One region of the Asticcacaulis sp. P4_H10 genome, then DNA from elsewhere that is predicted to be linked to it. Evidence: predicted binding sites of a transcription regulator. Region 1 holds the regulator's gene; each other region holds the start of a gene.
The links. Region 1 encodes LexA, which represses DNA repair genes until DNA is damaged. Its sites were predicted from a motif close to ATGTTCNCNANNTGTTCT; they were not measured.

Region 1 (3,795 bases):
TCGAAATCCGGCACGGCCGACGTGCTGGCGGCCCTGGGCGTCAATATCGAAGCGACGCTGGAACAACAGCGTAAGGCGCTGGACGACGCCGGCATCTGCTTCCTGTTCGCCCAGGCGCACCACGGCGCCATGAAGCACGTCTCGCCGATCCGTCAGCAATTGGGCTTTCGCACCATTTTCAACCTGTTGGGCCCACTCAGCAACCCCGCCGGCGCCCGCCGCCAGGTGGTTGGCGTCCCCTCGCCGCGCTTTGTCGAGCCGATCGCCCAGGCCCTGGGGGCATTGGGCGCGACACGCGCCTGGGCGGTACATGGTGCAGGGCTCGATGAGCTGACGACGACCGGTGAAACCGAGGTCGCCGAATGGGCGGACGGCAAGATTCGCCTGTTCCGAATCACGCCCGAAGCCGTCGGCCTGCCACGTGCGGCGCTTGCCGATATCACCGGCGGCACCCCCGACCACAATGCTTCAGAGCTCAAAGATTTGCTGGATGGCCGCAGAAGCGCCTATCGCGACATCGTGCTGCTGAATGCCGCTGCGGCGTTTCTGGTCGCCGACCGCGTCGAAACCCTGCGCGAAGGCATAGAACTCGGCGAAGCCGTCATTGACGATGGCCGCGCCCGCAAGGCGCTCGATACCCTCATTGCTACGACCAAGGCCGCCTGATGGACATCCTGGAATCGATCGCCGCTTATAAGCGTGAGGAAGTCAGCGCGCGCCGTACCGGCGTGACAGTTGCCGAGCTGGAAAGCCGCGCGGTCGATGCCGGCACACCTCGTGGCTTTATGAATGCGCTGGTCACCGGCAAGCGCACAGGGTCACTGTCCCTGATCGCCGAGGTCAAGAAGGCCAGCCCGTCGAAGGGCCTGATTCGCGAGGACTTCGATCCACCGTTCCTGGCGAAATGCTATGAAAACGGCGGCGCATCGTGCCTGTCGATCCTGACTGACAATCCCAGCTTCATGGGCCACGAAAGCCATTTCCAGGCGGCCCGCAGTGCGGTCTCCTTGCCGTGTATCCGCAAGGACTTTCTGGTCGATACGTGGCAGGTCACCGAATCACGTGCCATCGGTGCCGACGCCATCCTGGTCATCATGGCGATGATCGATAATTCGCTGGCGGCAGACCTGATTGCGGCTGCGCATTCCTACCGCATGGACGCTCTCGTAGAGGTCCACGACGCGGCTGAAATGGAACGCGCGCTTAAGCTATCTTCAAAGCTGATCGGCATAAACAACCGTAATCTCAGGGATTTCAGCGTCAGCCTGACGACAACCGAAGACCTGTCGAAGATGACCGGCCCCGACCACGTTCTCGTCGCCGAAAGCGGCATTTTCACCGTCGAAGACGTCGTGCGTCTTGAGGCGACCGGCGCCACCGCCATGCTGGTTGGCGAAAGCCTGATGCGTCAGGCGGATGTCACCGCCGCCACTAGAACTCTGCTCGGTCCGGAAGCCTAATTTTGGGTCGCGATATTTCGTCAAAAGCCGTTGTACACTGTTTGACATATCGCGCCGAAAACTTCGCCTCTTGACAATTCACGAGAACACACACAGAACACGAAGCACAAGTTCATGACTTGTTCACCGCTGCATGGTGTCATGCGGCGAAAACAGGTCCTACCCGACAGGTGCTCGAACCATGCTGACGACCAAACAACGCGAACTCCTCATGTTCATCCATGAGCGCATCAAGGAAGGCGGCGTGTCGCCTTCGTTCGATGAGATGAAAGAGGCGCTGGACCTGGCATCCAAGTCCGGCATTCACCGGCTGATCACCGCTTTGGAAGAGCGCGGCTTTATTCGTCGCCTGGCGCATCGCGCCCGTGCCCTCGAAGTCATCAAGCTGCCTGACCAGGCGACGACCTCCGCCCCGCCACGTGGCCGCCAGACCTTTGTGCCGCAAGTGGTTGAAAGCAAGCGTGCGCCCGACGCCCTGCGCCCCGTCAACGACGACACCCGCGAACTGCCTCTGCTGGGCAAGATCGCCGCCGGCGTGCCGATCGAGGCCATGGGCCAGGAGCGCGACCGTCTGCGCGTGCCGGAAGTCATGCTGGGCGCCGGCGAGCACTATATGCTTGAAATCGAAGGCGATTCGATGATCAACGCCGGTATTCTCGATGGCGACTATGTTGTTATCAAGAAGACCGACACGGCCCAGTCAGGCGAGATTGTTGTGGCGCTCGTCGAAGGCGATACGGCGACGCTCAAGCGCCTGCGCAAGAAGGGGGCTTCGATCGCTTTGGAAGCCGCCAATCCGGCTTACAAGACCCGCATTTACAATGCCGATGAAGTCGCCGTGCAAGGCAAGCTGGTTGGCCTAATGCGCCGTTACCACTGATCTTCTGCATCGGAAGACTTTGTCCATGGGCGGTTGCCGCGTAATGGCTGCGCCGCCTTCAGGTGCCACTCGCCGTCTTTGCGCGTCAGTTCGATGGCGCCGAGACGGCGGAAGTCGCCCGCGCTGATGCGGTTAACATCCGAGCAGTCGGCCGGCCAGTCGCCGACGGGGCTGCGCAAGATGACAAGATCGCTGTTCAAACAAAGCGTTGTCAAGGTGAGCTGGTTGGGCGGCTTATTGCTGAACCAGAAGCCGACGCGCAGGCGCGCATCGGGCCAGGGCGTGCAGGCATAACCCGCACATTCGTAGTCCCTGTCACGCCCGTTTTGGTCCAGCATGTCAAAGCCATAGCGCCTTGACCAGTACTCATAACCGGCGCGGCGGACCTTGGGCCGGAGCAGATAGGCGTCATCGCCATCGTGAATGGCCGCGTTTCCGCCTTGCGGATCGATCCAGATATCGGGCGCTGGCAGTCGCGGCCAGTAGATAATTGCCAGCCCCGCCGCAACGCCAAACCAGCGTGCCCTGCCCCGCACTAAACATACCCAAATCAGCCCTACGAACGAAATGACCAGCACGAAGTCCGGCGCGCCAGGCCAGGTGATAACCGCGCCTTTGAGGCCGGCTGTCCACTCAGCGACACGGGCAATCAGCCACAATCCACCGGCAGCTATCCGTAAGGCCAAAGGCCCCAGAGGCGTCCCGCTTAATACCGCCCCGATCGCCAGGCCCGGCATGACGATAAAGGTCGTGATCGGCGCTTCGAATAAATTGGACAACAGTCCGTAGACCGAAAAGCGGTTGAAATAGGCAATCGAGAACGGCGTGGTCGCCAGCGTTGCCACGAGCGACAGCAGGATCGACAACCACAGCCCTTGCACAGCCTTCTGGAACGCCCTCACCCACCACGGCACGCTGATCTCGCGGATCGGCGCCTGGTGCGCTTCGCTGAGCGCCAGAAGCGCTGCCGTGGCGCAGAACGACATCTGAAAGCCCGGTTGAATGACCGCCTCGGGCGTTAGCAGTATGACGATAAAGGCGGCAATAGCCAGCGCGCGCAGGCTCAAGGCGCGGCGGTCGAGCAGGATAGCTGCAAACGCAACCCAGGCCACGACGGCTGCACGCACGGCAGGCGCCGGCGTACCGGAAATCGCCAGATATAGCGCGACGGCAACGATACTTATGGCCGCAGCGACTTTCTTGACCGGCACGCGCAAGGCCAGCCACGGTACCGCCGCCATGCACCAGCGCAGGGCAAAGAAGACGAACCCGCCGACGACAGCCATGTGCACGCCGGATATCGACAGGATATGCGCCAGTCCGGAATCGCGCATCTCATCGATCAGGCTCTGCGGCACGAAGGCCTGATGCCCGGTCACCAGTGCGGCCGCAAAGCCGCCAAGCTCCGGCCCATCACGATAGGCGGGCTTGATGTCATCCACGATGCTGCGCGTC
Region 2 (3,795 bases), on a different contig from region 1:
CCGACGCGTATGGCCTCTATGCGGTTGTCAGTGCGGGTAAACAGCAGGTCCGCCTGTTTGACGCCCAGCCCCTTGCCTTCCAGCGCATCGCACAGCTGCCGGGCCAGCTTGCCGGTATAGCGGGCGATGGTTTCGGGCGCCCCGATCGGCTCGGCGAAAAGCCGCCTGACCTCTGTGACATCAGGCAGATCAACCGGGTCGATCGGCTCATCGAGGCGGCCAAACATCTGGTCGAGCCGCCGCCCAAGCATCGGGCCAAAGCGATGGATCAACGGCGCGCGTGGCTGCGCAACCAGGTCGCCGACGGTCTCGAAACCCAGAACGCGCAGGCTTTCGGCCATGCCGGACGGCAGCCGTAAAGCGCCGATCGGAAGCGACGGCAGGGCGCGTCCGCCCGTATCCTTCGGCAGGACCACAACGGGCTTGGAAATAAACCGCGCCAAGGCATGGGCAGCCCCCCAACTGTCCGCAACAGCGGCGCGCGCTTCAAAGCCCTTGTCGGCAAGCGCACGGATCAGCCCCTCCAGCAGGGCCGCTTCGCCGCCGTGCAGATGCGCCGCACCACTGATCTCCATGATAATGCCATTGGGCGGATCGGCAGCGACCAGCGGCGAATAGGTACGCAAGGCCCAGCGCGCCAGCGTTTCCAGGTCGGTCATATCCGCCACCAGATCGGCGTCATGGATGACGAGATCCGCGACCAGGACCTGCGCCTTGGCAACCGGCATGCCGATGTGTATGCCCAGGGCCTCTGCCGCGCGATCGGCCTCCAGCACGACGCGCCTGCGGCCATCCGAGCCTTTCAGGATCAGCGGAACCTCAGGAGGCAATACGTTGCGCCCTATCTGCCGCCGCAACCGGTCGGTGGACCAGCGGGGCAAATAGAGCGAGATGACCCTGGCCATCGCACGCCTCCACATCGAATTCAGCGGTTTCTCCGCCCTTGCAGCGCAGCAGTTGCAGCCGCCAGCGCGCCCGCCCGATCCCCGGTACGGGCAATGGCGCCGATGGCAGGGCCGTCACCCGCCAGCGCGTCATGGCCGCGGTCGGCAGTCCAAATTGCGCAGCCCCTTTTTCCGTGTCCCAACGCCGCACCATCAGGGCCAGGGTCCGCGCCCCTTCGGCGGCCAGTTGCAGCCGGCGCGACGCCATCATCGATAGGCGCGCCACCTCACCGACGACCGCGCCCAAGCCACCATGACGCAAAGCCTCCTCGCAGGCCGCCAGCACGCCCGTGTCGTCATCGGCTTCGACATGGATCACGCGTCCTGGCGAAAGGCCGCCCTGCGCCAGTCCGGGCGCGAACAGGTCGCCCTGTCTTGCACACCACATCACCAGACCTTCTGAACGCGCGGCAATACCGGCGGCAAACAGTCCCGCCACCGCGCCATCGACCGCCCCCCGGCCTGAGCCAGAAATTTCATGCAGGGCGCCCAGGGCCAGCCCGCCTTTTGGCAGGCGGCTGTCGATCGCCTCCAGCCCGAACGGCAGGATACCCGCGACGCGGCGGTGCCCTTCCAGCTTTGAGATGTGCTGGCGAAGCTGGTCTATGTCCGCAGGCAGCGTCTCGGGCATGGCTCTCATCCTTTTTATGCCGAATTCTTCGACATTATGTTCACTTTTTGTTCCATTTCGGACCGCGTGTCAATATCTCTGCGTTCGAGAATACGGAAATTGGCCGGTTGGCTCTTAACGAGGCGTCAGAAGCGCCTCGCCAATCGTGATACGTTCGCTCAGATGCGCCATGGCATCGTTCGGCAAAGCCTCGGCCCCATCATCGCGCAAAATGCCGCTTTCGGGAATCATCCGGTCAATGACCAGCGGACAGCCGCGATAGGTCTGCCCATGCATATCAAGGCACAGCTCTTCCAGCTGCTGAGTATCGAACTGCGCCGCGAAAGCCATCAGTTCCGCATAGTCATCCGCGGTTATATCGATTTCCAAGATCTCATGAGCTTCGCTATGCGCCTGGTTGATACCAGCATCCAGTCGTTCGAGAATGGCCATAATACCCTCCTGTGCTTATAGTAAAGGTAAGCCGCCCAGACTAAAGACGCTATATGGACCGGCGTGATCTAGCGGGCTGCCGCGATCAAAACCGCTTGATCGACAAGGTCTCGAAGGTCTGCTTCAGCGTCGTCGTCGAACGCTCGTAATCGGCCAGGGCCAGGGCAGCGATCAGGGCGTCGACGACGCAGAGCTGGGCGATGCGGCTGGTCATCGCCTCGGTGCGGAACAGGGTCTCGCGCGCCATGGTCGCCAGCACGACATCGGCATAGGACTGTATGGGCGAGCGGGCGAAGTTGGTGATCACCACCGTCCTAGCGCCGGCCGCCTTGGCCAGGCGCGTCGAGGTGACGGTTTCGTGCGTGGCGCCCGAGTGCGACACGGTCAGAACCGCGACATCCGGCCCTGTGCGCGAGGCGCTGATCGCCTGGACATGACTGTCGATGACCACCTTGGCGTCCAGCCCGATGCGCAGCATGCGGTAATGTGCGTCCTCGGCGATAGGCGCGGCCGAGCCTATGCCATAGATTTCGATACGTTTGGCGGCGCGGAAGATATCGACGGCCTGGCTTAAAGCGCCGGGATCGAGCACCGACAGCGTGTCGTGCAGCGCCTGGACACCGGCGTGGAAGATCTTCTGGCAAACCGTTTGGACATCATCGTCGCGATCGAGGTCTTCGTGAATGAACTGGACAGGTCTGACGGTTTCCTGCGCCAAGCTGAGCTTGAGTTGCTGAAACCCCGACAGACCCAGCTTGCGGCAGAAATTGATGACGCTGCCTTCGGATGACTCCGTGACTTCGGACAGTTCCGTAACCGACATCTGCACGACGCGGCCAGGCTGGGCGATGATGTAGTCGGCAATACGGCGCGCGCCCTTCGCCAGTCCGGCATAGGCAAGATGGATGCGGGCCAGGGCATTGTCGACCGGAGCGGGGCTGGGGGAGTCAGGAAGCGGTTTCAAGCAGGTATCGGATCAGAATATAGCCCGGTGGGAGGATACGGTTAGTTTGATTCCCGGCTGGGTGCGCATGAAACTTCGGTGACCGCCATTTCACAAAACCGCCGCGGAACTGTAGCGCACACGCCATGAGATGCGGTTCATATAGCGCAACTCAAAGTGAGGCAATTTCATTTTTATGAATTATAAAAACTGAGTAAATTTCATTAACGCGTCATTAATCTGGGACGATTCTGTCACAAGCCGTCTCTAGTTTCCCCAACCAGTCAGCCGTCCCCGACCTCCCAGGTGCGGCATGTGACATCATGGGGTAAGATCATGTTCTTGAAGTCAAAACGTTATCACGCGTCCCTGCTGGGGCTCGTGTCGCTGGGCTGCGGCCTGGCGGGCGGCGCCTTTGCCGACAATGCTGCCAACAACGCGGAGGCCGATGCCGAATCCGTCGTTACCGTCACCGGCAAGCGCTCGACCGCCTCGACCACGGCCAAGGAAATGTCGGCTTACGGCACCGAGGTTCAGGTCATCACCGCCGAACAGATCGACCAGTCGGGCTCGATCAACTTCGCCGAAGCCGCCCAGTTCCTGGTCAAGGGCGTCAATGTCGGCTATTCGCCCGATGAAGGCGAGTTCACCATCCGTCTCGATGGCGGCGGAGATCGCGACACCCTGGTGACGCTGGACGGCGTGCCGCTCTACGACCGTGGCCCGGCTCTGGAAAACATCTGGGGCGCCACGACGATCGATCCGCACATGATCGAGAATATCGAAGTCTATCGCGGCGGAAACAGCCTGTATTTCGGCTCGAACGGCGGCATCGGCGTCGTCAA
Region 3 (3,795 bases), on a different contig from region 1:
TCGTCATGGGCGAGAATGTCCGCCTGTCGCGCGTCGCCATCGCCCAGGGCAATCTGACCATTCGCGTCGATGAAACGCCGGACATCAGCCAGCCGGCACCCTTCAGCCAGGGCCAGACCGCCGCCATTCCCGCGACCAATATCAATGTTGAAGAAGAGAAGGGCAAGCGCCTGATCCAGCTCGGCGGCGGCTCGTCGCTGTCGGACCTGGTCGCCGGTCTGAACGCCCTGGGCGTCACGCCGCGCGATATGATCTCCATTCTGCAGGCCATCAAGGCCGCCGGCGCCCTCCAGGCCGAAATTCAGGTGATGTAATGGATACGACCGCCCTCCTCACCCTGCAAAACGCCGAAACCTCCCGCGCCGATGCGGCCATGACGCGCGCCGCCAATCTCAAGGGTTCCGGCAAAAGCAGCGCCCAGCTCGGCGAAGAGTTCGAATCCATGGTGCTGTCGCAGCTTCTGGCGCCCATGTTCGAGGGTCTGGAAACCGATGGCCCATTTGGCGGCGGCCATGGCGAAGAAGCGATGCGCTCATTCTATGTCGGCGCCATGGCAGACCAGATGGCCAAGCGCGGCGGTGTCGGCATTTCCAGCATGATGCAGAAAGAACTCCTTAAGCTTCAAGGCGCAGCATAGTCCCATGTTATCCGCACAGACCCCTTCCGATCGCGCCAGCCAGCTTACGGCCCTGACCAGGCGCCTGACCGACCGCCTGACCGGCGATACCCAGGTGTTGGAGGCCCATCGCCCCCAGGACCTGGTCGGTGGTATCGAAGAGACGCGCGCACTGTCCAACCTCTACCGGCTGGAAACCGCCCGCATCAAGGCTGACCCCAGCCTGCTCGGCGGCATTTCCGACAATGAAAAGAGTGCTTTGCGCGAAGCAACGGAAGTGTTCAATGAGACGCTGGCCCGCTACGAAAACGCCGTCGTCGCCGCCAAGACGGTCACCGAAGGCATTGTCGCCGCGGTCGCCGAGGACCTGAACACCCGCACGGCGCGCACCGCCACCTACGGCGCCCAGGGCCGGACATCGACCTCCGGTCCTCAGTCCTTGAATCTCGGCCGCACAGCCTGAAAGCTGCCCAGCGTCACTGGCCCTTGACGCGCGCGTCCTTGGGATTGGAATACGCGCCCTTCGACGGCGGATTACGATCAAACTTGTCCTTGCCAACGGTGTTCACTCGGTTCCAGTAGTCGGCATTGCCCGCTGAACGCTTGTAATCGTCATAAGCTTCCTTCTTGGCGACGATCGGGCCGTAATGTGCCCGGCCGGCCGGATCGCCGGTGCCCAGCCCCTGCATCTGCACCAGTTGCTTCATGTTGCACCCGGCCGGAATCGGCTTGCCCGCCTGTTGCAGGGCGACACAGGATTCGTGGTTGATAAGCGCCTGGCTGACACCGCTGCGCCCGCCCTTCAGGCCGCCACCGGCCACGGCCCCGCCAGCCGGCGGCGCACCACCGCCCGCCGACCGTCCAGGCGTATCGGCCGCCAGGCCCGACGGCGCGATATTGGCGATCGAAGGTGCCGGTGTCTCATGCAGGTTGAGATCACTGGCGCCCCTCGCGGCCAGCGTCTCCTGGCGCAGAGCTTCGACGCGCCCATCCTCATCCTTCTTCTTTATCTTCGCGTTGGCCAGTGGATTGGTCTCCGGCTCCGCAACCGACGGCGCGGATGTGTCGGCGCGCACAGCCTGATCATTCAGCCGCTTTGCCTCCAGCTTCCGCACCGGATCAAAGTCATCGCGCGGCCGGTTCACGGCCTGCGGCAGGGACTTATAGGTTTCCTGCGCCACCTGCGGCGCGGGTTGTGGCTGCGGCACGGGAACCGGTTCCGGCTTGGGCTGGGATTGGGGCTCAGGCTGGACCTGCCGCTCGACGGGCTGTTCGACGACTTCGCGGGGGCGCACGACCGGCACCGGTTCGACCTGCTCTTCCGGCGGCACGAACTCATAAAGCTCGGTGTCGATGGCGGGCTCTGCGTCCAGTTCGCGGTACGGCATGGCCTTGGGGTTAGCGATGATCAACAGCCATAATACAAGTGCGTGCAGGGCAAGAACCGTCGCCGCCGATGCAGCCATCCGCGATCGTGGCGTGCCGGACCCGCCAAGCCACGCCAAAGAGGCTTCGACCTCGTTCGCCGCCCGTTTCAGAACGGCGTGTGTCTGCTGATAGATGTGCATCCCGAGCTCGCACCCTGCCGGCTGATTCCGGCCTTACTGTGTCATGTAATGTGTCGCGCGCAATAGATGTGCTGACAGATACGGGCAAAACCACGGCATATTGTAAAGAATGCCGGCCTCGCGAAAATGTTGCCGAAATGTTCTTGTCACTGCTGGCAAATCTTGGCAAAGGACCTATATACACGGCCTTGTTTGTACCGAGGATATCACGCGTCATGGCGAACCCGCATCACGATCAGGACTTCATCAAGGTGCGCGGTGCGCGCGAGCATAACCTGAAGGGTGTGGACGTCGATATTCCGCGCGGCCAGCTGGTCGTGCTGACCGGCCTGTCGGGCTCGGGGAAGTCGTCGCTGGCGTTCGATACCATCTATGCCGAAGGTCAGCGCCGCTACGTCGAATCGCTGTCGGCCTATGCGCGTCAGTTTCTGGAGCTGATGTCGAAACCCGATGTCGACCTGATCGAAGGCCTGTCGCCGGCCATCTCGATCGAGCAGAAGACGACGTCGAAGAACCCGCGCTCGACAGTCGGCACCGTCACCGAGATCCACGATTATATGCGCCTTCTGTGGGCGCGCGTCGGTATCCCCTATTCCCCCGCGACCGGCCTGCCGATCGAAAGCCAGACCATCTCGCAGATGGTCGACAAGATTGTATCGTTGCCCGAAGGCACGCGCCTGCTGCTGCTGGCGCCTTATGTGCGCGGCCGCAAGGGCGAATACCGCAAGGAAATCGCCGAGTTGCAGAAGCAGGGCTTTCAGCGCCTGAAGATCGATGGCGAATACTACGCTATCGAGGACGCGCCCAAGCTGGAGAAGAACTTCAAGCACGATATCGATGTTGTCGTCGATCGTGTTGTTATCAAAGACGGAATCATGGGCCGTCTCGCCGATTCGCTTGAAACGGCCCTGCGCCTGGCCGACGGCCTGGCGGTCGCCGAGTTCGCTGACATCCCGGAAGGCGAGACAGAGCCGAAGCGCATCCTGTTTTCGGAAAAGTTCGCCTGTCCGGTCTCGGGCTTCACGATCGCGGAGATCGAACCGCGCCTGTTTTCGTTCAATAATCCGTTCGGCGCCTGTCCGACCTGTGACGGGCTTGGGGTCAAGCTGGCCTTTGACCGCGACCTGATCCTTGATCCTAAGAAGTCGCTGAACGACGGCGCCATCGTGCCGTGGTCGAAAGGCCCCTCGCCGCTCTACGCCCAGACCCTGCAGTCGCTGGGAATCCACTATGGATTCAAGATGGACGGACCGTGGGAAAAGCTGCCAGAAAAGATTCGCGACGTCATCCTCAATGGCTCCGGCGCCGAGAAGATCAAGTTCACTTATGAGGACGGATCGCGGCGCTACGATGTTACCAAACCGTTCGAAGGCGTCATTCCGAACATGGACCGGCGCTGGCGCGAAACCGATTCGTCGTGGGTGCGCGAAGACCTGGCGCGTTTCCAGTCCGAGACGCCGTGCGATGCCTGTAAAGGCGCGCGTCTGAAGCCCGAAGCCCTGGCCGTCAAGATTGACGCCCGCACCATAGCCGAAATCTCGACCTTGTCGATCAGGCAAGCGCACCTCTGGTTCAGCGAGATCGAAGACAAGCTGAGCGAAAAGCAGCTCG
Region 4 (3,795 bases), on a different contig from region 1:
GGCATCACGACGCCGAACGACGGTGACGCGGTTCTCGAACTCGAGGACTACCCGGAAATCGCGCAGCTCAAGGCAGCTCTCGAAGCCGCAAACATCATCCCGATCTTCGCGGCAACGGCGGGCATTGAGCCCAGCTACCAAAGCCTGGTGACAGCCCTGGGCCGGGGTACAACCGTGACCCTGAATTCGGATAGCTCGAACATCGTGGCGGCCATCACCGCCGGCATTACCTCGGTGACCCAGACCATCATCGAAGACGTCACCGGTGGGGTCGGCAATGACACCCTGATTGGTAATGATGTCGCCAACACCATGCTGGGGCTTGCCGGTAACGACAGCATAACCGCAGGTGCGGGCAATGATACGCTTGATGGCGGTGCGGGCAACGACACGCTTATTGGTGGAACGGGCAACGATGTCTACTATGTCGACAGCACCAGCGATGTCGTAACGGAAGGCGCTTCTGCAGGAAATGACACGGTCTTCTCGTCGGCCAATTTCACGCTCGGCGCCAATCTCGAAGTCCTGACTCTGACCGGAGCCGCCAATATCACCGGCACGGGCAATGGTCTTAACAACCTGATCACCGGCAACAGCGGCCAAAACACGCTCCTGGGCGGTGCCGGCAATGATACAATCGATGGCGGCCTTGGCGCCGATTCGATCGACGGCGGCACCGGCAACGACTCGCTGGTCGGAGGTGAACGCTGGGATACCATCCTCGGCGGTGATGGCAACGACACCATCGACGGCGGCCTCAACAACGACCAGATGTACGGAGGCATCGGCAACGACACCTACTATGTCGACGACACAGGCGATCGCGTGAACGAAGGTGCCGCGGCGGGCATCGATACCGTCATCTCGTCGATCAACTTCTCGCTGGTGATCGATACCGAGAACCTCTACCTGATCGGCGCGGCCACGACCGGCACGGGCAACAGCCTGAGCAACGGCATCTTCGGCAACAGCAACAACAACACATTGAGCGGCGCCAACGGCAACGACACCATCTACGGCGGAGCGGGCCTTGACTCGATCAGCGCCGGTGAAGGCGCCGACTTCGTCTATGGCGAAGACGGCAACGACTCGATCACGGGTGACGCCGGCGCCGACAGCATCGAAGGCGGTGCCGGTAACGACACCATCCTGGGCGGCGAGCGCTGGGATACCATCGTTGGCGGCGCCGGTGACGACAGCATCAACGGCGGCACTGAAAACGACCAGATGTACGGTGGCCTCGGCAACGACATCTTCGTTGTCGACAATGCCGGTGATCGCACCTACGAAAACGTGGGTGAGGGGACCGATACCACCTATTCCTCTATCGACTGGTCGCTAATGGCCAACGTCGAAGCCCTGATCCTCACGGGTTCGGCGGTGACGGGCACGGGTAACGGCCTCAACAACACCATCACCGGCACGGGCGGCAACAACCGTCTGGTCGGCGGTGGCGGCAACGACACCCTGACCGGCGGTTCGGGCGCGGACGACTTCGTCTTCGGCGCAGCCGCCAGCACCGGCCGCGACACCATCACGGATTTCGTCCACGGCGTCGACCATCTGGTGTTCAAGGGCTCGGACTACGGCTTCGCGGCGGGTCATGTGCTTACCGGAGCACAGTTCACTGCCGGCACGACCGCGGTCGGCGCCTCGGCCCAGTTCATCTGGGACGCAGCCACCGGCAACCTCTACTGGGATGCCGATGGTACGGGCGCCGGTGCGCGTATCCACTTCGGCATTCTCAATACGACAGCGGGCCTTACCGCGGCAGACTTCGTGTTCACGGCCTGAGGTAGCGTTCTACAACGGTATGGAAAGGGCTCCGGTAACGGGCCCTTTCTGTTTTTGAGGCGCACATGTTCCAAATTTATTTATGAGAACATATTGCGAACTTGGAACAAATGAAGTACATATCATTTCCAACGACAAAAGCGAACGCGCTGCCCTTGCTCAAGGGAATCGTGACATAGGAAGGTTTGGATATGTCTCAAGCAATGTTGAAACTCGTGGCAAAAAACGACTCTGAAAAGCAACGCGCGCTCGAAGCCGCGCTGGCGCAAATCGACCGGGCCTTTGGTAAGGGCTCGGTGATGAAGCTTGGCGCGAATGGCGGCGTGGTACAGATCGAATCGGTATCGACCGGTTCGCTGGGCCTCGACATGGCGCTCGGCATTGGCGGCCTGCCCAAAGGCCGCGTCATTGAAATCTACGGACCGGAATCGTCGGGCAAGACCACCCTGGCTCTGCACGTCGTCGCGGAAATCCAGAAAATCGGTGGCAACGCCGCTTTCGTCGACGCCGAACACGCGCTCGATCCGGTTTATGCCCAGAAGCTGGGCGTCAATCTCGACGACCTGCTGGTCTCGCAGCCCGACAATGGTGAGCAGGCGCTGGAAATCACCGACACCCTGGTCCGTTCAGGCGCCGTCGATATCATCGTCATCGACTCGGTCGCGGCGCTGACGCCACGCGCGGAAATCGAAGGCGATATGGGCGACAGCCTGCCGGGCCTGCAAGCCCGCCTGATGTCCCAGGCGCTGCGCAAGCTTACCGGCTCGATCTCCAAGTCGAAGTGTATTGTCATCTTTATCAACCAGATCCGCATGAAGATCGGCGTCATGTACGGTTCGCCGGAAACGACGACGGGTGGCAATGCACTGAAGTTCTACGCTTCGGTCCGTCTCGACATCCGCCGCACGGGTTCGATCAAGGTGCGGGACGAAGTCATCGGCAACAATGTCAAGGTCAAGGTCGTCAAGAACAAGATCGCCCCGCCGTTCCGCGAAGTCGAATTCGACATCCTGTACGGTCAGGGCATCTCGAAGATCGGTGAAATCATCGACCTGGGTGTCAAGGCAGGCATCGTCGAAAAGGCCGGGTCCTGGTACTCGTTCAACTCGACCCGTATCGGTCAGGGCCGCGACAATGCGCGCGACTTCCTGAAGGCCAATCCGGATATGTGCGACGAGATCGAAAAAGGTATCCGCAACAAGTCCAAGGTCCTGGCCGAGGAACTGCTGGGGACGCCGGAGCCCGACGCCAATGAAGGCGACGAGTCGCTGTAGTATCTTCCAATAATCCTATTCGGCCGGGACGGGCGGTACCCACACCAAACCTCCGTCCGGACTGACCGAAGAAGGCGCTTCCTGGAAACAGGGGGCGCTTTTTTGTCATGCGGCCTTCAACGGCCTTTGCGCTGGCGGACACATAGCTATATAGGCTTCACAAATTTCCTTATTGCCGGAGCGGTTTTTATCCCATGCCGTCGTTGAACCAGATACGTCAGACCTTCCTCGATTATTTCGCGAAGCACGATCACGAGGTCGTCGCGTCCTCGGCGCTTGTGCCGCAGAACGATCCGACCCTGATGTTCACGAACGCGGGCATGGTGCAGTTCAAGAACGTCTTCACCGGCGCCGAAACACGGCCGTACAAGCGCGCGACCACCTCGCAGAAGGTCGTGCGCGCCGGCGGCAAGCACAACGACCTCGACAATGTCGGTTACACGGCGCGTCACCACACCTTCTTTGAGATGCTGGGCAACTTCTCGTTCGGCGACTATTTCAAGGAACAGGCGATCGAACACGCCTGGACCCTGATGACCAAGGACTACGGTCTTAACAAGGACCGCCTGCTGGCCACCGTCTATATCGATGACGATGAGGCTTTTGAGCTGTGGAAGAAGATCGCCGGCCTGCCGGAATCGAAGATTATCCGCATCGCCGGCAGCGATAATTTCTGGTCGATGGGCGACACCGGCCCGTGCGGCCCGTGCACCGAAATCTTCTATGA

Region 2: AC1DON_RS17085 (ImuA family protein) is a predicted target of LexA. The motif match lies at 1,612-1,629, and genes of this name have one in related genera.
Region 3: uvrA (excinuclease ABC subunit UvrA) is a predicted target of LexA. The motif match lies at 2,311-2,328, and genes of this name have one in related genera.
Region 4: recA (recombinase RecA) is a predicted target of LexA. The motif match lies at 1,880-1,897, and genes of this name have one in related genera.

What each region holds. Positions count from the first base shown of each region.
Region 1 covers NZ_JBFUKH010000008.1:278,295-282,089, forward strand. Annotated here, with positions in the region: gene trpD (anthranilate phosphoribosyltransferase) at 1-666, shown strand, start outside; gene trpC (indole-3-glycerol phosphate synthase TrpC) at 663-1,460, shown strand; gene lexA (transcriptional repressor LexA) at 1,642-2,340, shown strand; gene AC1DON_RS16040 (ComEC/Rec2 family competence protein) at 2,331-3,795, opposite strand, start outside.
Region 2 covers NZ_JBFUKH010000009.1:168,917-172,711, reverse strand. Annotated here, with positions in the region: gene AC1DON_RS17090 (DUF6504 family protein) at 1-830, opposite strand, end outside; gene AC1DON_RS17085 (ImuA family protein) at 820-1,575, opposite strand; gene AC1DON_RS17080 (hypothetical protein) at 1,690-2,007, opposite strand; gene AC1DON_RS17075 (MurR/RpiR family transcriptional regulator) at 2,093-2,971, opposite strand; gene AC1DON_RS17070 (TonB-dependent receptor plug domain-containing protein) at 3,287-3,795, shown strand, end outside.
Region 3 covers NZ_JBFUKH010000006.1:214,535-218,329, reverse strand. Annotated here, with positions in the region: gene AC1DON_RS12855 (flagellar basal body P-ring protein FlgI) at 1-314, shown strand, start outside; gene AC1DON_RS12850 (rod-binding protein) at 314-637, shown strand; gene AC1DON_RS12845 (flagellar basal-body protein FlbY) at 642-1,079, shown strand; gene AC1DON_RS12840 (hypothetical protein) at 1,093-2,184, opposite strand; gene uvrA (excinuclease ABC subunit UvrA) at 2,400-3,795, shown strand, end outside.
Region 4 covers NZ_JBFUKH010000005.1:18,621-22,415, reverse strand. Annotated here, with positions in the region: gene AC1DON_RS10110 (hypothetical protein) at 1-1,794, shown strand, start outside; gene recA (recombinase RecA) at 1,986-3,068, shown strand; gene alaS (alanine--tRNA ligase) at 3,263-3,795, shown strand, end outside.